Regions from separate parts of the Novosphingobium sp. TK46 genome, predicted to be linked through region 1. Evidence: predicted binding sites of a transcription regulator. Region 1 holds the regulator's gene; each other region holds the start of a gene.
The links. Region 1 encodes LexA, which represses DNA repair genes until DNA is damaged. Its sites were predicted from a motif close to GTTCCNCNCTTGTTCT; they were not measured.

Region 1 (6,346 bases):
GCCTCATGCGACAATCCGACGTCGAAGCGGCAACGCACGCGCTTTTGTTTGGCTGAGGGGCAGCGTAAAGTCCCTGTCCTACCGCGAGCGGCTCTGCCATGATCGCCCGATGATAGATCACTCTTGGATATCGATCGGTCCTCGCTGCGATGAGCCCGATCGGCCTACCTTGCCACTGTTCAGGACACCGGCAACTGCGGCAATCAAACGATGAGCAAATCACTCACACACATCGATGACGACGGCACCGCGCGGATGGTCGATGTCGGTGCGAAGAACGAGACTCACCGTTTGGCGGTCGCATCCGGCCGCATCCGCATGAGCGCCGACGCCCTCGACGCCATCCGAAAGGGAAATGCTCCCAAGGGTGATGTACTTGGCACAGCGCGCATCGCCGGCATCATGGCAGCCAAGCGGACGGCTGACCTGATCCCGATGTGCCATCCTCTGGCGATCGACGCGGTCAACCTCGATTTCGCCTTTGAAGCTGATGCCGTCCGCGCCGTCGCCACTGCATCCCTGACCGGCAAGACCGGCGTGGAAATGGAAGCGATCACCGGGGTTACGATCGCCCTGGTCACGATCTACGACATGGCAAAGGCGCTGGATAAGGCGATGGTGATCGAGGATGTACGGCTGATCGAGAAGCGCGGCGGTAAATCCGGGCACTGGCGCGCGCTGCCGTCATGACCCGAGAGCCGCCGATCCCGCTCGAAGAGGCGCAGGCGCGGCTGCTGGCCTTGGTCTCGCCCTTGCCGATCGAGCGTATCGCAGTCGAAGCTGCGCTCGGGCATTACCTGGCCGAGCCGCTATTGGCGCGCCGAACCCAGCCTTTCGCCGCACTTTCGGCAATGGATGGCTATGCCGTTACCCAAGGCGATCTGAGCGGCCCATGGCGGATCGTCGGAGAAAGTGCGGCCGGGCATCCCTTCATGGAAAGCTTCTCAGCCGGACAAGCTATTCGCATATCGACCGGAGCGATGCTTCCCGCCGATGGAGCGGCGGTTATCCTGCAGGAGGATGTCACGCGCGACCTCGACCGCATCGTGCTGTCAGGCGATCGCCCATCACCGGCCAACAAGCATATCCGGCCGCGTGGCATGGACTTCTCGGAAGGTCAGCAAGTGCTGCCGCGCGGTATGGCAATGGGCCCTGCCCAACTGGCTTTGTCGCTTAGTGCCGGGCACGATGATATCGCTGTTCATCGCAAACCGAAGGTGCTGATCATGGATAGTGGGGACGAACTCTCTGCCCATCCAGCGACATGTTCGGATCACCAAATCCCCGCCAGCAATGGCGTGATGCTGGCGGCTATGGCGCGCTCCTTGCCCTGCGAGGTTCGCCGGATCGGCCCGATACCCGACACGCTCGGCGCGCTGGCAACTGCCTTCGCCAAGGGCTCCGACGCCGATGTCATCGTGACCAGCGGCGGTGCGTCGGTAGGCGATCACGACTTGGTCAAGCCGGCGCTCGAAGCCTGGGGTGCCGAACTGGGCTTTTGGCGCGTTGCTATCAAACCCGGAAAGCCGATCCTCGTCGCCACCAGGACAGTCGGCGCGAGGCAGCAGATCATACTCGGACTCCCGGGCAATCCTGTGTCGAGCCACGTGACGGCATACCTCTTCATGTTGCCGCTGCTGCGAGCGTTGCTCGGGGCGGCTGCTCCGACGCCGCGGTCTATGACCTTGCGGCTCGGCGCCCACTTGCGAGCAAACGGTGGACGACGCGCCTTCGTCCGCGCGTACTGGAACGGGCAGATCGTGATCGTTCATCCTCAGCAAGACAGCAGCGCATTGAGTGCGCTGGCGGTCAGCAACGTGCTTGTAGATCGTCCAGCCAACGCACAACCGGCAAGCGAGGGCGACGAGGTTATCGCGTACTGGCTCGAAAATGGCGGAATGGCTTGACGGGCAAATTTTTGTTGCTTACTTGTTCGCTAATTGTTCACGAGAACAACGCCCAAGGAGGCGGCGAAGATGTTGACGCGCAAGCAGCACGAATTGCTCAGGTTCATCCAGGTAAAGCTGGAGGAGACGGGTATCTCTCCCAGTTTCGAGGAGATGAAGGAGGCTCTTGATCTCAAGTCGAAGTCGGGCGTTCACCGCCTGATCTCGGCTCTTGAGGAGCGCGGTTTTATCCGCCGCTTGCCTAACAGAGCACGTGCTTTGGAAGTGCTCAAGCAGCCTGATAATCTTGGTGCACGCGTTGTCCCCTCGCGGTCGATTAGCACCGGTATCGATTTGGCGAAGCCGCGGGCGCCGACACCGCGTCCCGCCAACGATGTCATCGAAATCCCCCTGCATGGCCGTATCGCCGCTGGTATGCCGATCGAGGCGCTGGAGGGGCAAGCCATGTTGCCCGTTCCTGCCGCGCTGCTGGGTTCAGGCGAACATTACGCGCTTGAAGTCTCTGGCGATTCGATGATTGAGGCAGGCATACTCGACGGAGATTTCGCGCTGGTGAAGCGTACGAACACCGCTCGTGATGGCGAGATCGTGGTAGCCTTGATACGCGGCGAGGAAGCGACGCTGAAGTACTTGCGGCGCGAGGACGGGTTCGTACGACTGGATCCAGCTAACGCAGCGTACGAGCCTCAAATCTACGCAGTCGGAGAAGTCGAGGTTCAGGGTAAGTTGGCGGGGCTGTTACGCCGCTATCATTGAGCGGGGCTTCGCGTCGGGCTCAATGTATGAACCAGTTTCAACGCAATCCGAACTCGGGCGGAAGATGGCGGGATTTGATGTCGGACAGACACTTGGAATGGCGAGGCGCCAGTCATTCGTTGCTCGCGAAAGGCTGGTCCTTGGGCAATTTAATAGGGAGATCAGGCGTTTGCAAAGTATATCTCGGCGCTTGTCTAAATTTTACCGGCCAACATTCCATTACCCGGTGCGGTCGTCGTGCTGGGGCCAATTGATCGTTTGCGTTGCCAGGCCGTGACTTCCTGATGCCACCAACCATGCTGGCCCTCGCCTTGTGCAACGCTCGTCACCCTTGCGGACCGAAGATCGATTGCCAGTCCACCTGCCCTGGTGAGCAGCCGTCGATCTGCTTTCAACCAACGTGGTTGGCAGCTATTCGGCAGCCATCGATCCGATACCACAATATCGACCCTGTCACAGGAGGCCGCCAGCGCCCGCTCTGGCAAAGCACCATGGCTGCGCGTCAGAAGTACAGACCAGTCGCGTTCGCCCCTGCGTAAAGTCACAATACACGCATCACGATTACAGCGCGCGCCCGGCCATGCGGTGATGACCAACGGTGTCCCGCTCATCCCTGCCACCTCAATTAAATTATCCCGCGCGAAATTGCTTCGGCTCTCGCGCAGGATGAACAACTTACTGGCGTCGTCGCCGAGCAAGCCAACATGTCGTCCATCTCCCGATATCAACAGGTCAGCTGGCTGAACCACCACCACCAGAATTGTACCGATTGCGGCAGGCACCAACCCCAGCCAGCGGATTCGAGCGCTCCAGAGTGCCAGCCATAAACCGCCGACGACAAAGAGCATGAACGAACCGCCGCCAAATGCCGGCATGGTCGTCACAGCGCCGGGCTGTCGCGCGACCCATTGCGCGACGGCCTTCAATAGCCAGACCGCCGTGTCTGCCACCCACCACGCTGGTGCCCCAAAGCCAACCGTGTCGAGTACCAGTCCGATCAACACTGATGGCATGATAATCACTGTTGTCAGCGGGATAGCGACGACATTTGCAAGCGCTCCATAGATGCCGCCACGATGAAAATGGTAGAGCCCGATCGGCATCAAGGCTACCTCGATCAGTATCCCGGTCAGCAAAATCATTGCGAGATGGCGCCCACCCCGTACGAGCGGACTTTCTTCACGCGGCTTGAGGAAACTACGGATTGGCGCGGCGCCCGACAGCGCGACGATCGCCAGCACCGCTGCAAAACTCATCTGAAAACTGGGCCCCATGATCGCCTCGGGCCAGACGAGCAGGACGAGGAACGCGGCAAGCGCCAGCATTCTCAGCGACAGCGCCTCCCGGCCAAGCGCCAGCGCCGCCAGGACCAGCAAGGCTCCGATGCACGAACGAACCGTCGGGACTTGTGACCCGCTCAGCAGGGTGTAGCCGATTCCTGCGAGTGCGCCGCACCCCGCGGCCACGACCGGCAATCGCACTCTTAGCGCAAGCCACGGCCACAAGGCCAGCAGGCGCAAAGCCGCGAAGTAGAGCGCTCCGATGACGGCGCTCACATGCAGGCCACTGATAGAGAGCAGGTGGGCGAGACCGGAATCGCGCATTGCCTGCGCGTCGATGGCAGTGATGCCGCCCATATCACCCGTCGTTAGGGCTGCTGCTATGCCAGCCTGCTCAGGCGAAAGCTGGGCGCGCACATGATCGGTCAACCGGCGCTGCACCTCATTCAACCGTGCTCCACCTGCCCCCGGCTTGACGACCTCCAGCGGGGACAGGGCCGTTCCGGTAGCGGCGAGCCCGGCAAACCACGCGGAACGTGCGAAGTTATAAGAGCCAGGCAGCATTGGCGGCGCCGGCGGGACCAGACGCGCACGTACCTGCACGATCGCGCCCGGCTGCAAAGTACCCAAAGCAGCCTTGTCGTCAGGCAAGTTGAGCCGAACGCGGATTGCGCGAGCCGTACCAGGCTCTCGCGTGGCCATGATGATCCGGCTTCGTGTTTGTGCCGGTTGCTTTTCGATGGAGAGGATCCTCCCCGCGAGCATCGCAACGCCAGGATGTGCGATCGGCTCGGCGCCTATCATGCTTGAACGAACCCAGACCGAGCCGCAGCCTGCGGCCACCACGAACGGGATGACGATCCCGGTTAGACGAAGATAAGGGTAGTGTCCGTGCTCCCGCAAGATCGCTGCCGATGCCATGCTGATCCCGATGCAGATCGCCATCAGAGCGAGCCAATGGCCCTGCGCCGGTAACGTGAACCATAAAGCTATGCCGCTTCCGAACGCCACGGCCAGCCACGGCGCCCGCTCGAAGCCTGCTTCGCCAAGAAAACGTTCGAGAGCGGCCAAGCCTCTCGACAAGCGGCGCAGGCTGTTCCATGGCCGATGTTGCAATGCAGCGCTCTTCGAAGTGATGGGGGCGGAATATGGCGGCGCGCGGCGCGTACGCCACCCGCGTATTGGACAGGAAGGTTGGCTAGATGGCAAGCGGCAGCGTAGCAGCAGCAGCCCAGGGCGAAAGGATTGACCCTGTGCATCCTGCTGGCACGCGTCCGGTGGTCACGCGGTTCGCGCCATCGCCGACCGGCTACCTGCATATCGGCGGCGCTCGCACCGCATTGTTCAACTGGCTCTATGCCCGTCATCACGGCGGAACGTACCTGCTGCGGATCGAGGATACCGATCGTGCCCGCTCGACCGAGCCGGCGATCGAGGCCATCTTCGACGGTCTCGACTGGCTTGGTCTCGGCGGCGACGATGAACCGGTGTTTCAGTTTTCGCGGACAGCGCGCCATGCGGCGGTCGCTCATGCGCTGATCGCTGCTGGCCAGGCCTATCCATGCTACATGACGCAGGAGGAACTCGCCGCTCATCGGGCCAAGGCGCAGGAGGAGCGTCGTCCGTTTCGCCTTGAAAGTCCATGGCGCGACGCCGGTCCCGAGACGCGCCCGGTCGATGCACCGTTCGTGGTGCGCATCAAGGCCCCGCGCGAGGGCGAAACCGTGATCGAAGACCTGGTGCAAGGCAAGGTAACGGTCCGCAACGAGGAGATCGATGATTTCGTACTCCTGCGGTCTGATGGGACGCCAACCTACATGCTCGCCGTGGTCGTCGACGATCATGACATGGCTGTCACGCACGTGTTGCGGGGCGACGATCATCTCAACAATGCCTTTCGCCAGCTTGCCATCATCGACGCCATGGCAGCGATCGAGAACTGGGAGCGCCCGGTTTATGGCCATGTCCCGCTCATCCACGGAGCCGATGGCGCGAAGCTTTCCAAACGCCATGGGGCGCTTGGCGTTGATGCGTATCGCGACGACCTGGGGATCCTGCCGGAAGCCTTGTTCAACTATTTGCTGCGGTTGGGCTGGGGTCATGGCGATGACGAGATCATCAGTCGCGATCAGGCCGTCGACTGGTTCGACATGGCGGACGTCGGCAAGTCGCCGTCGCGGTTTGATCTGGCCAAGCTACAGAATCTTAACGGTCACTATATGCGTGAGGCCGACGATATCATGCTGGCGGGTCTGGTCGGCCAGCAGCTGCATCCGGGTGTAGATCTTGACCTGCTCACGCGCGCGATGCCGGTGTTGAAGGTGCGTGCGAAGGACGTGAACGAGCTGGCCCAAAGCGCCGGCTTCCTGTTCGCCGCGCGACCGCTCGCGCTCACCGACAAGG
Region 2 (6,346 bases), on a different replicon from region 1:
TCATCTGCTCGAGCGCTTCGTGCGCGGTCAGGCCCTCTATCACGCGTTCGTGCGGGTATTGATAAGCAAGCTCGCCAAGATCGAACGTGCAGACTTCAGCAATGTCGACACTGGCGCGCAACGCGTCCGGATAGGCATTGAAGCGGCGAACCATCTCTGCAGGCGATTTCAGCGCGCGATCGGCGTTGACCTCGCGCCGGTAGCCAAGCTCGTCGACCGTGCACTTTTCTCGCACGGCGGTGACCACGTCCTGCAGGAGGCGTGCCTCGGGTGCATGGTAGAGCACGTCACCTGTGACCACGGCCCGGACGCCGGCAGCGCGAGCTTGCTGCGCCAGGGCATCGATGCGGACAGCGTCTCCGGGACGACGGCGCTGGAACAGCGCCATGTAACCCCTGCGGCCATAGAGTGTTTTGAGATCGGCGAGCGCCGCGTTGTTCTCCTGGTCGGCTTCATGCGGAAGGAGGATGGCGATTAACCCATCTGACCAAGGCGCAAGATCATGCCAGTGCAGCTCGCACTTGCCCTTGCCCGCGCGCCGCTTGCCCACCGTCAGCAACCGCGTGAGCCGCGACCAGGCTGCGCGGTTCGTTGGGTAGAGGATGAGCCTGCGCCCACAGGCAAGATCCACGCGAGCACCGGCGATCGAGCGCACGCCGGTGACCTTCTGCGCTTCCCACGCACGCACCACGCCAGCGACCGTGCCGATGTCGCCGATGCCGATGGCGGGATAGCCTTGTATCGCTGCGGCTCCGAACAGCTCCTCGGGGCTCGATGCACCGCGCAGCAGTGAAAAGTGAGTGAGGATCTGGAGTTCGACGTACTCGGTCACGCGAACACCCCATGGATCCACCACGAGAGATCGCCGGTCGCGTTGTCCATGCCATCGCCGCGCCGGAACACCCAGAAGCGCCCGCCCTGCTCGTCTTCGATGCGAAAGTAGTCGCGCACCGCCCAGACTTCCTTGTCCCGGCGCCACCATTCGCCGTGGATCCGTTCAGGCCCATCGCCAGCGACGACCTTGTACGCCGTGCCGCGCCATTCGAACCGCTTGGGAGGTTGGTCGGGCAACAGCGCCATCACGCCCCACAGCGGCTCGGGCCGGGCAAACATGCGAACCGGGCGCTGCCACTTGGGCCAGCTCTCCGGCACGGCGATCGGGCTGACGCGCTCGGTTGCGCGCTCGGGCACATGACTGGCGACCGGTGCCATCCTGTAAACGGCATGCTCGCCAACGCGGCCCGCCACGACGTCGACGAGGCGGGCAGGATCTCGCACCTGGACGTCCCCTGCGAGGATCTTGCCAAGGTCCACGGCATCGAGGGGCTCGGTGTGTGGCGCGGCGAGCCGAAACTGCTCGAGGCCCATGCCAGGATCGATCCGCTCGATCTTGAGCTTGAGGAGCCGCAGAAGGTGCGCCGCTTCCCGGGTCGGCCGCGACGTGCCGACAGCAATGACCTCCTCGCCACCGTCGACGCGCAGAGCCGACAGCCGCAGCGATCGTGCACCCAGCCCTCGCGCCTGCAGGACCCCGGCCATGTCGCCAAGCAGATCGGCCATGACCTGGGCGATCGCCTCGGCCGTGCCGATGGGTTCGAGCAAGCGGCGTTCGACCAGCGGGATCTCCAGATCCTCGCGCGGTGTGATCGGCTCTGCAACCGAACCCAGCGCCTGGTCGAGCCGCTTGATGGCAAGCAGGCCAAGGCGGCGGGCGAGCGGCCCGCGTGCGACCGGCAGCAAGTCTGCGATCGTCTCGAACCCGAACTTGCGCGCTGCAGCAAGCGCGGAGCTCTCCAGGCGCAACGCGGCGATCGGCAGCGGCGTGATCGCACGCACCGTCGCGCCAGGCGGGACGATGGTGAGCTCACTGGACGCGAACCGTGCCAGCGCGTGCGCGGCACCGGGCGTGTCGGCGATTGCGACGCGTGCGGTGAACCCGGCACGCCGGCAGAAGGCCACAAGGCGCTCACAGAAGCGCTTCTCGCCGCCGTGGAGGTGATCGCAGCCTGTCAGGTCGAGCCATAGCCCATCGGGTGGCACCGCCGAGGCTATGGGCGACCATCGGCGCACCGCGAGCAAGGCCAGTCGGTCCAGCAGCTGCGCATCCGCATCAGCATCGGCGGGGCGCAAATCGAGATCGGACACCAGCGCTCGCGCGTGGGTCGCCGCCATACCGGCGTGGATCCCGAGCCTGGACGCGGCGGCGCAGACCGCGACGATCTCTTCACGTCGTCCGACCTTGCCGACCACCGCCATGGGAGCATCTTCTGGAATGTCCGCGACGACAGCCGAAGCAGCGCCTTCGTCCTTCCCGGCCCGCTTGAACGGATGTTGTGCAGCCTCCGATCGCCGGCCAAGCTCACGCATCGCCGGCTGCGCGTGCTTGGGCAGCGCATCGATCTGCTGCTGAACCTCGCCGCGCTCGCAGCCTCGTGCCCAACGCGCGCCGGGCCGCCACCCGCCTCCGCGCGGAACGGAGCAGGCACCCGGATCATCGTCGACAGGAAGCTGGAGGGCGGTGCGCTCAGGCGGCGGCTGTGCGGACCGTTCCAACCGTCTCAGCCGCTCGATGGCCAAGTCCGGCAGGAACAGCGAGACGACCCGTCTCATCGCAGCCCTCCAGTATCATTGAGAAAGGTTCGCCGCCGCGCTGACGCGCAAGCTCTACCAACCAGCGTGAGCGGCCGATGCCGGGGACAGCGAGCCGCTCGGATGGAGCGCTGGCAATCCGCCAACGTGTCCACGCGGTCGATGGCTCCTCCAGCGGATCTCGGTCGCGGTTGCGTCGGTGGCGCAGGATAAGCACTGGCAGATCGGCTTCAGCCGCGACAAGCTGCAGGCGCCGGCTCGCCACCATCGATATCTTACGTGCCTCAGCGATCACCGTGCACGGCGTGCCATCGCGCACGGCGTCCTCGACAACGGCCAGTAGCGCCTGCTCGTCGCGGGGTTGCACGTGAATGACATGGGCGGCCGACAGACCCGCTTGCGCCACGCCTGGTGCGTAGAGATCGTTGCGGCAACTCGCCCATAGCACCGGTGCGCCAGTGGCACTCGCCTCGCGCGCAGCGATGCCGGCGATGAACAGCGTCGCGGCTGCATCGTCGACAAGCGAGCAGCTGCGGGCGGCAATTTCGTGCAACGCGCCGGCACGCAAGCCCTCGCCCGCAAGCCGCTTGTCGAGGGCTTCGACCCCGAACGGCAAGCTGCGGTACGCTGGCGCAGGCGCGGCCAGAGACCTTAGCTCCTCCAGGATTGGTTGTATTTTCTCGTTGGCGACCGGCATGTCATCAGACTCATGTGTTCCGCTTATGTTCTGCTAATGCAGCTCGTCGGTCAAGGGTTCCTGGCCTAGCGGGCACGTCCCTTGCGTGAACAGCAGTGGAACACTCAGGGGATAAACCCGGTACAAAGTGCTTTCAAAATATTGCAGAATGATTCACAGACGAGCCATGCCGATCCGTGCCGAGAACCGCTGGTTTTACCCGATCGACTGGCCACAGCTATCGAACGCGATCCGGTTCGGGCGCGCGCAATCGCGTTGCGAGCGGTGCAAGCGGCCGCACATGCGCAAGGTGCTGCATCTGGGCGATGGCCGGTGGTGGGACGCCGATGCGCATCGCTGGAGAAGCGGCAAGGGCAAGGTCATCACGGTGGGCGGGGCGAACCTGCTGACTGTGCGAAGCACCTATGTCGTGCTCGCCTGTGCACACCTCGATCACGATCCCGGCAACAACGAGCCTGCGAACTTGGCTGCCCTATGCCAGCGCTGCCACATGCTGCATGACGCCGCCGAGCACCGCTGGCAACGCTGGTGGAACGTCTTCCGGCGCCGCGCGATGCGCGATTTGTTCGAAGACGCTCAGCGCTCGGCGACACCGAATGTCGCGTCTGCCAAGGCAGTCAGGAAGGCTCGATGCCAATCGTCTGCATGAACATCTGAAGGCGTCAGGTTCACGTAGAGACCGTTGTCGGTGGGTATGACGTAAAAGCCGGTGCCGTCGGGATCGCCCGTCGTCACCAAGCTTACGAGCCAGTGTCGGTCCTGATCGAGCCGATGTATTTCGAACCCGTTGGCGATCAGCTTTGCCGCCAGCTCGTCGATGACGGATACGAGGGGCCGCGAGGTGCCTATCTCCTTGTTTGGCGAGGCAAGCGTCATCGGCTTGCCTGCGCGTCGTCGATACCACCAGTCCGATTATCACCCTTCGCGATTTCATGCAGGGTTCGGCGCAGCTGTTTGCGGTTTGCTTCGTCATCCTCCGGATCATCGTCGAATAATCCCTGGATCAGGTCCTCACGGACATGAGGCTCAAATTCGATGCCGACCTGCATGCAAGCAGCATCCACGTCTTTGGCAATACGATCGTATCGCCCCTGGTTGATCCCCTCGGGCATGATCTTGCCGCTCATGGCTTCACCGGAGCAAGTCTGGCCTGCGCATCGCTGGCGAGCTTGCGGTAAGCATCCAGCATGGCGAGCGACGTGATCTTGCCGATGTCCGTCGACGTGTAGGCACCGCCAAGCGCGCCGACGCCGATATCGAGGAGGAGACCACCACCGACCAGGCTGACGTCCTTCTTCCGCGCCGATCCGGTCGAGACGACGCGTTGCACGCCTGTTTTCACCTCGACCAGCGAGAGCATGATCTGGCTTTCGAGCGTTTTGGTCTTGAGCCCGAGCGCTGAACCAAATGCACCGCCAACGCCGCCGCCGCCGCCGCGGCTGTTGGCATCGGAGTAGAGAACCTGCGCCTGCAGGAGGTAGTCGGCTGCCGTCAGGGTGGCGCCAGTGAGCGCCTGGCCATTGGCAACGGAGCCGCCGGCGGCGAGTGCCCTTTCGCGCTGAAGCGCGTCGAACCCGCCTCCACGCTCGACGACGAGGAAGCAGTTGGATCGAGCGGCCAGGAGCTTGAGCAGCGGAAGCGGATCAACCTTGGCCGTCGAGCCGCCGTTCTGGCGCTCCGCCATCTGGACCAAGGCGCGCATACCCGGTGGGAGCTGGTCGTCGACGCTCGGTGCCTTGTCCTCAATCAGCGCGACCGTGCCGAGGGGCTGCGTGCATTGAGGAAGCTGCGAGTTCTCATCGACGCCGGTGCCGCCCTGCCCCAACTTCTGAGCCATGGCCGGGGAGGTGATGCAGGCAGCGAGCGTGAGTGCGAAAAGGCAGGTCTTGTTCATCGGTGTTCTCCAGGCGAAGATATCGTGGAAGGTGTCTGTCTGGCGGTCATCGTGCGGGGGGCCCAGACATCGCGAGGCAGGATCTCGGGTTGCTGCTCGAAGGCTTTGCGGATGTGGCGGTGGACGCTCTCGCGGGTCGGCTGCTCGGACGCCGGCAGGCGCAAGGTTGCATAGCCTGCAGCGGCCATCATGCGATCGCGACGGGCATCCTGCTCAGGCCGGTGAGATCGATCGTCCAGCTCGATAAGCATGATGACCTTGCCGCTTCCGCGATCCTCGACAACGAAGTCGACCCGCTTGCTCGAAAACCGGTTGCGTACGGTTGTGGCCTGGGAGCGGTTCAACCCCTTCTTGGGTGCCAGAATCGCACCCATCGAGACCTGCGCGTGGACCCGCGCCCATGGAACCGCGCTTTCGATGTAGGCGATCGTGCGGCGCTCTATGTTCGTCATCAGCGGTGCCGGTCGCACATCGAGAGTTGGTCCGGACGGCCGACCGAGCCATGCTTTCAAGAGTATGGCGATCCCGAAGAGGATCAGGAACGGCACGATGCTGTGCAGGAGGGAGGCGTCAGCCATCGACAAACCCTCCCGACACGCGCTGCGCCGCAGCCACGCGGACCTGAACCCTGGCGCGGTGGAGCCGCAAGCATGTCCCGAACAGCCCGACGAACGTCACGGCGATGCGACCGACGAGGACCGCCGCGAACAAGGCAAAGCCGATGGCGGCGACGTCAGCTAGAAGCTGCTGGCGCGCCGTAATGGCCGCCATCTCTTCGCAACGAGCAGGGTTGTGCACTTCGGCATGGCACGCACGCGGTTGGGTGATGGTGATGGCGTCGGCAAACTCCTGAAGCCCGCCCTGGCGGACGATGGAGGCCAACGTATTGGATGGTTCGATCATGTGTTCGCTCCTCATCGGCTGCGTTCGATGTTGCGTTCGGGTAGGTCGACTTCCTTGGCCGGCGGCGGCATCGTCGGCTCCTTGGCCGTCCCCGAAAGTTCGAGACCATGGCTCGGAAAAGCCGTTTGGGCGGCGCTGCCCATCAAGATGTCCGCTGGAATGGTCTGGCTGAACGTGCCCGCCTTTGAGGTGTCGATGCTGCGGCCAGTGTCGATCGGCTTCTCGCCGATCGTTTCGAGCGCGCTCGACTTGTCTCCCGGGTT
Region 3 (6,346 bases), 700 kb from region 1:
GTCCCAGTCAGGAAGCGGCCGACCACGCTCGCAGCAGCCGAGATCATCGCGTATTGCGAGGCGGTAAACCGCAAGTCGCACAGCGCCGAGAAATAGGCGACGACGACGACGCCGCCAAAGCCGCTGGCGATGTTCTCGAACCCGATCGCGCCGGCCATCCCGATGTTGGAGTGTCCGGCAGCCGCAAGTGCCGCGAAGCTGAGGTTCGATACCGCCATCAACACCAGCGCTACCAGCACCGACCGCTTGAGCCCCATGCGGGTATAGGCGATGCCGCCGATGAACACACCGATGAGATACGCCCAGAAACCCAACCCGACATCGTATATGGCGATCTCGTCATTGGTGAAGCCAAGGTCATCGAACAGCAGCCGAAACGTGAGGTTGGCCAGCGTGTCGCCGATCTTGTGGACCAGGATGAAGCTCAGCACCAACCAGGCGCCTGCCCGCTGGAAGAACTCGACGAACGGCCCGATGATCGAAGCCCAGACTTCCGCCAGCCCCTTGCGCGCGATCGCCACCTTGCGGCGCGCCGGCTCTCCCAGCAACAACACCGTCGCCATCGCCGGTACCGCGAACATCGAGCACGCGACGTATGCCGACTTCCACCCGTATCGCGTCGCTATGATCAGGGCGACAGCACCCGCGCCGGCAGAGCCCACGCGCCAGCCGTACTGGCTCATGCCCGAGCCTGTTCCGAGCTGGTAAGGCTTGAGCGTCTCGATCCGATAGGCGTCTATGACGATATCGTATGTCGCGCCGGCGATGCCGACCAGCACCGCAGCGAGCACGGTTCCGGGTAGATCGTTGGCCGGATCGACCATCGCCAGATTGATGGTCGCCGCGATGACCAGCACGCCAACCACAAGCATCCACGAGACGCGCTGCCCCATCCTGCCGATAAGAGGCAGCCGCACGCCATCGACGATCCAGGCCCAGAAGATCTTCAGATTGTAGACGAGAAAGGCCAGTGTAAACGCGGTAATCGTTGACTTTTGAATTTCGTCCTGCGCCAATCTGGTCGTCAGGGTCGCGCCGATCATCGCGAACGGAAAGCCCGAGGATACGCCCAGGGCGAATGCCGCCAGCGACTCCTTCTCGCAGTACGGCGCGATCGATCCCATGATGCCCGGGCGCCGGGCTGTTGCGCCCGTGGAGCGCTCCGTCTCGATCGTTCCGGCCACGCCGACTCCCTCATGGTGTGAAAACGCGCATGATTAGCGGGCGGCGGCGCAATGGGAAGGCTGGATGATCACGCGATCAACAGCTATGCGCTGTGCATGTCCCAACCTCCCAGAAAGTCCGGCGGCTCGTTCGGCGGCAAGTTCGGCGCAACGCCCGGCAGTCGTCGTGGCCCGCCACGCGAACCCGCCGCCCAGCGAGGCCCGTTCGCCAAGCCGCCCGCGCCGCGCATCAAGCGTGCCTCGACGGCAAACCCGAATGCCGCCCCCAAGACCTCGATTCCCTTGCGGGCCGAGGGTCAGGAAGGGGATCGCATCGCCAAGCTGCTCGCCCGCGCCGGCGTCGCCAGCCGCCGTGAGGTAGAGCGCATGATCACCGAAGGCCGCGTGAAGATCGGCGACGATGTCGTCACCACCCCCGCTACGTTGCTCAAGGACTTGCGCGGCGTCAGCGTCGACGGCGTGGCGGTGAAGGCCGCCGAAGCGACACGCCTGTTCGCCTTTCACAAACCCGCCGGCCTCATCACGGCCGAGAGCGATCCCGCTGGTCGGCCGACGATCTACACCGCCTTGCGCAATGCCCTGCCGCAAGGCGCCGGGCGGCTGATGCCGGTCGGCCGGCTCGACTTCAACACCGAGGGGCTCTTGCTCCTGACCAACGATGGCGAGTTCAAGCGGCTGCTGGAACTGCCGGCCACCAAGGTTCCGCGCACGTACCGTGCTCGCGCGTTCGGAGCCGTGACGCAGGCTCAGTTGGAAGAACTGATCGAGGGGATCGAGATCGAGGGCATGCGGTACGGCCGGATCGACGCCAACATGGAGCGCAGCACCGGGCGCAACCAGTGGATCCAGATGACCATCACCGAAGGCAAGAACCGCGAGGTGCGCCGCGTGCTTGAACATCTTGGGTTGGAAGTCAGCCGCCTGATCCGTGTCGGCTATGGTCCCTTTGCCCTCGACGAACTGCCCAAGGGCGCGGCGGTCGAGATCACCGCCAAGCAGATCGAAGCCTTTCGCAAGGGCCTGGAAACGCGAGCCGGAGCGGCAAAGGCATGAGGATCGTCGCGGGTGAATGGCGCGGCCGCAACCTCGTCGCGCCCGAAGGCGACACGACCCGCCCGACATCCGATCGCACGCGGGAGACGCTGTTCTCGATGCTTGCCAGTCGGCTCGGCGATTTCGCCGACTTGCGCGTCGCCGACTTCTTTGCCGGATCAGGAGCGCTCGGCCTCGAGGCGTTGAGCCGGGGTGCCGCGAACTGCATCTTCGTCGAGCAGGATCCTGCCGCGATCCGGGCCTTGCGGACCAACATCGCCAACTTGCGCGCGCAGGACAGATGCGATGTTCGCGCGACGTCGGTTCTGTCGATGGGCGCGGTCCGTGGCGAGCCGCTTGACTTGGTGCTGCTCGATCCGCCCTACGGGACCGGCGCCGGGGTCGTCGCGATCGACAAGCTCACGCGGCTGGGCTGGATCTCGCCCTCGGCGTGGGTCAGTCTCGAGACCGGCAACCGCGAGGACGCGGCGATCAAGGGCTACGTCACCGAGGTCACCCGAGATGTCGGCAAGGCGCGCCTGCACCTGATGCGGCGCGAGGGCTGATCCCCCTCCCGGCGGGAGAGGGATCGCGTTAGATCAGCTTACTTGCCACCGCGATTGCGGCAGCCGTCGGTCACGGTCTTGCTGCAGACCGGGTAGTCCTTGCCCATCGCGTCGGCGGGCGCCGGGGTCTTCGCGCCCTTGTACGGACCGCCCTGGTAGCTCTCGTCGGCAGGCATAGCGGGTTGCGCCGCTTGGTTGGCAGTCTGCGGGTTCGGGACGCCGGCAGTCGGCACGCCCTGTCCGGGAGGATTGGCCTGCCCCTCGGGCGTGGTCGGCGTCTGTCCGGCCAGCTGCTGCTCGATCGACTTCCACGCGGTCGCGCGCTGCTCTGGCGACATCTTGTAGATCTGGCCGCGTTGATCCGGAGTCAGAGCCCAGTAGCCTTCCTGCTGCACCGGCGTGAGGGTCCAATAGTACGTCTGGTATTCGCCGGTAAGCGCATCGTAATCGGTCCGGCGCTGGGCGGGCCAGGTTGCATAGACGGTCTTCTGCTTGGTCGTCATCGCGACCGTGCGACCGGCTTCGGTTCCCTTGGCGGCCTGAGGCGTGGACGACGTGGTGGTCTCGGTCGTCGTCACGGTCGTGGTGCCGTCAGCCTCAGGGGCGGGTGCGGCGGAACCCTGTGGCGGTGTGGGAGAGGGATCCTGTGCGAACAGAACGGACGGTGCGGCGGTCAGAACGAAGGCGGCAGCGCCGGCGAGTAGAGTCTTGCGCAATGTGGAACTCCTTGATCTGTGTTCAGGATCAAGCGACGAACCAGCGCGGCGAATGTTCCCACTGTGCGGTCAAGCGACCTTGCGCGGCGGTAATCCGTTCCCTAGCTGTTCACGTGTGAACCTTCCTTCATCCCCCCTGCCCGCCACCGGCCGCGACCGCCCGGCCGACCCGCTGATCGATGGCTTGAACACGCCCCAGCGCGAGGCGGTGCTGACCACGGAAGGGCCGGTGCTGATGCTTGCAGGCGCCGGTACGGGCAAGACGGCCGCCCTCACCGCGCGCCTTGCGCACCTCGTCCGCGCACGGCTCGCATGGCCATCAGAGATCCTGTGCGTCACTTTCACCAACAAGGCGGCGCGTGAAATGCGCGAGCGGGTCGGACATCTGATCGGCCCCGCAGTGGAGGGCATGCCCTGGCTCGGCACCTTCCACTCCATCGCGGCCAAGATGCTGCGCCGTCATGCCGAACTGGTCGGCCTGCAGTCCAATTACACGATCATCGACACCGACGATCAGCTGCGCCTGCTCAAGCAGTTGATCCAGGCGGAAGGCCTGGATGAAAAGCGCTGGCCTGCGCGATCGCTGGCAGGTTGCCTCGATCGCTGGAAGAACCGCGGCCTCAATCCCGATCAACTCGACGCGGTGGAGAACGAAGCCTATGCCAATGGCAAGGGGCAACATTTCTATCGGCTTTACCAGGCGCGGCTGAAGGCGCTCAACGCCTGCGATTTCGGCGATCTGCTGCTGCACATGGTCAATATCCTGCGCGACAATCGCGAAGTGCTGGATCAATACCGCCAGCGTTTCAAGTATGTCATGGTGGACGAATATCAGGATACCAATCAGGTGCAGTACCTGTGGTTACGCCTGATCGCGCAAGGCCGGCAGAACATCTGCGTCGTGGGTGATGACGACCAGTCGATCTACTCGTGGCGTGGTGCAGAGGTGGAAAACATCCTGCGGTTCGAAAAGGACTTTGCCGGCGCCAAGGTCATCAAGCTTGAACAGAACTATCGCTCCACGCCCCAGATCCTCGCCGCCGCATCGGGGCTGATCAACGAAAACAGCCAGCGGCTGGGCAAGACGTTGTGGACCGAGCGGCACCCGGGCGATCCGGTTCGCGTGATCGGGATCTGGGACGGCCCCGAAGAAGCGCGCAGGGTCGGCGAAGAGATCGAGCGGATCGAACGCGAAGGCGCATCTTTGGCTCAGGTCGCGATCCTGGTGCGGGCGCAATACCAGACCCGCGAGTTCGAGGATCGGTTTATCCAGATCGGTCTGAACTATCGCATCGTCGGGGGCTTCCGCTTCTACGAGCGCGCCGAGATCCGGGATGCGCTGGCTTACCTGCGTGTGATCGCGCAGCCCGCCGACGATCTCGCGTTCGAGCGGATCTACAACGCACCCAAGCGCGGTCTGGGCGCAAAGGCGCTCGAGAAGCTGCACGTCCATGCCCGGCGGCGCGGACTGCCGCTGGCGTCGGCCGCGATCGAGATCGCCGATACCGACGAGCTGCCGGCGCGGGCGCGAAATACATTCTTGGCGCTGATGCGCGACTTCGCACGGTGGCGCGATCTTGCGGGAACGACCTCCCCTGCGGAACTGCTGCGTACGGTGATCGACGAGTGCGGCTATACCGATGCCTTGCAGGCCGAGAAAACGGCTGAGTCAGCCGGACGGCTGGAGAACCTCGCCGAGCTTGCGCGCGCCATGGAAGAATACGAGACGCTGGGCGATTTTCTCGAACACGTCAGTCTGGTGATGGACAACGAGGCCGCCGACGAGACCGAGAAGGTCACGATCATGACGATGCACGGGGCCAAGGGTCTGGAGTTCGACAACGTGTTCCTCCCCGGCTGGGAGGAAGGCGTGTTCCCGTCGCAGCGCTCGCTCGACGAGGGCGGTCTCGCCAGTCTGGAGGAGGAACGCCGCCTCGCCTATGTCGCGATCACCCGCGCCAAACGTAAATGCACCATCCTGCACGCGGCCAATCGCCGCATCTATGGCCAGTGGAACAGCTCGATCCCGTCGCGCTTCATCGCCGAACTGCCGGACGAACACGTCGTTCAGGAAACCACGATGAGCGGCGGAGCATCGCTGTGGCGCGCCCAGTGGTCAGAGCATTCCGATCCCTTCGCCAGCGTCGCCGCATCGCAACCTTCACGGATCGTCACGCGCGGACCGGGCTGGCAACGCGCGGTGGCCGCCCAGTTCGAGACCGTGCCCAAGCGGGTGGCGGAAAGCACGCGATCGGCTGCGAGCTTTGCGGCCAAGCCGCGCACCGACGTCAAGGTCGGTGCGCGCGTGTTCCATGACAAGTTCGGCTATGGCACGATCGCCGGGCAGGAAGGCAACAAGCTCGAGATCGACTTCGAGCAGGCCGGTCGAAAGCGCGTGATCGACAGCTTCGTAAAGCCGGCCGACTGAGCGGTCAGGGGTTGCCCTTGCCACCGTTGGCGCCAACCGCGCCGCCAGTGGTAAAGCTCGATTCATCGGACGCCATCATCACGTAGAGGGCCGCCAGTTCGGCTGGCTGCCCGGGCCGGCCGAGCGGCGTATTCTTGCCGAACTCTCCCAGCGTGCCGGGCAGCTGTCCCCCGGCGACTTGCAGCGGGGTCCAGATCGGCCCCGGCGCAACCATGTTGACGCGGATACCTTTTTTCGCAAGTTGCTTTGCCAAGCCCTTGGTAAATATCAGGATCGCACCCTTTGTACTGGCATAGTCGAGCAGCTCTTCTCCCGGATCGTAGGAGTTTACCGACCCGGTGTTGAGGATCACGGATCCCGGCTTCATGTGCGGGATCGCCGCCTTGCTGATGCGGAACATAGCGAAGTAGTTGGTTTCGA

Region 2: the regulator LexA is predicted to act here: its motif matches at 3,303-3,318, upstream of ACXJ1Z_RS19000 (ImuA family protein).
Region 3: the regulator LexA is predicted to act here: its motif matches at 3,595-3,610, upstream of ACXJ1Z_RS14305 (ATP-dependent helicase).

What each region holds. Positions count from the first base shown of each region.
Region 1 covers NZ_CM143963.1:3,679,875-3,686,220, forward strand. Annotated here, with positions in the region: gene trpC (indole-3-glycerol phosphate synthase TrpC) at 1-56, shown strand, start outside; gene moaC (cyclic pyranopterin monophosphate synthase MoaC) at 211-690, shown strand; gene ACXJ1Z_RS17575 (molybdopterin molybdotransferase MoeA) at 687-1,907, shown strand; gene lexA (transcriptional repressor LexA) at 1,977-2,663, shown strand; gene ACXJ1Z_RS17585 (ComEC/Rec2 family competence protein) at 2,858-5,014, opposite strand; gene gltX (glutamate--tRNA ligase) at 5,146-6,346, shown strand, end outside.
Region 2 covers NZ_JBSZKB010000002.1:164,928-171,273, reverse strand. Annotated here, with positions in the region: gene ACXJ1Z_RS19010 (error-prone DNA polymerase) at 1-832, opposite strand, end outside; gene ACXJ1Z_RS19005 (Y-family DNA polymerase) at 829-2,256, opposite strand; gene ACXJ1Z_RS19000 (ImuA family protein) at 2,525-3,286, opposite strand; gene ACXJ1Z_RS18995 (hypothetical protein) at 3,453-3,935, shown strand; gene ACXJ1Z_RS18990 (hypothetical protein) at 4,159-4,413, opposite strand; gene ACXJ1Z_RS18985 (CsgG/HfaB family protein) at 4,410-5,180, opposite strand; gene ACXJ1Z_RS18980 (DUF2726 domain-containing protein) at 5,177-5,758, opposite strand; gene ACXJ1Z_RS18975 (hypothetical protein) at 5,751-6,083, opposite strand; gene mobF (MobF family relaxase) at 6,095-6,346, opposite strand, start outside.
Region 3 covers NZ_CM143963.1:2,981,384-2,987,729, reverse strand. Annotated here, with positions in the region: gene ACXJ1Z_RS14325 (AmpG family muropeptide MFS transporter) at 1-1,124, opposite strand, end outside; gene ACXJ1Z_RS14320 (pseudouridine synthase) at 1,236-2,237, shown strand; gene rsmD (16S rRNA (guanine(966)-N(2))-methyltransferase RsmD) at 2,234-2,782, shown strand; gene ACXJ1Z_RS14310 (hypothetical protein) at 2,821-3,498, opposite strand; gene ACXJ1Z_RS14305 (ATP-dependent helicase) at 3,635-5,926, shown strand; gene ACXJ1Z_RS14300 (SDR family oxidoreductase) at 5,931-6,346, opposite strand, start outside.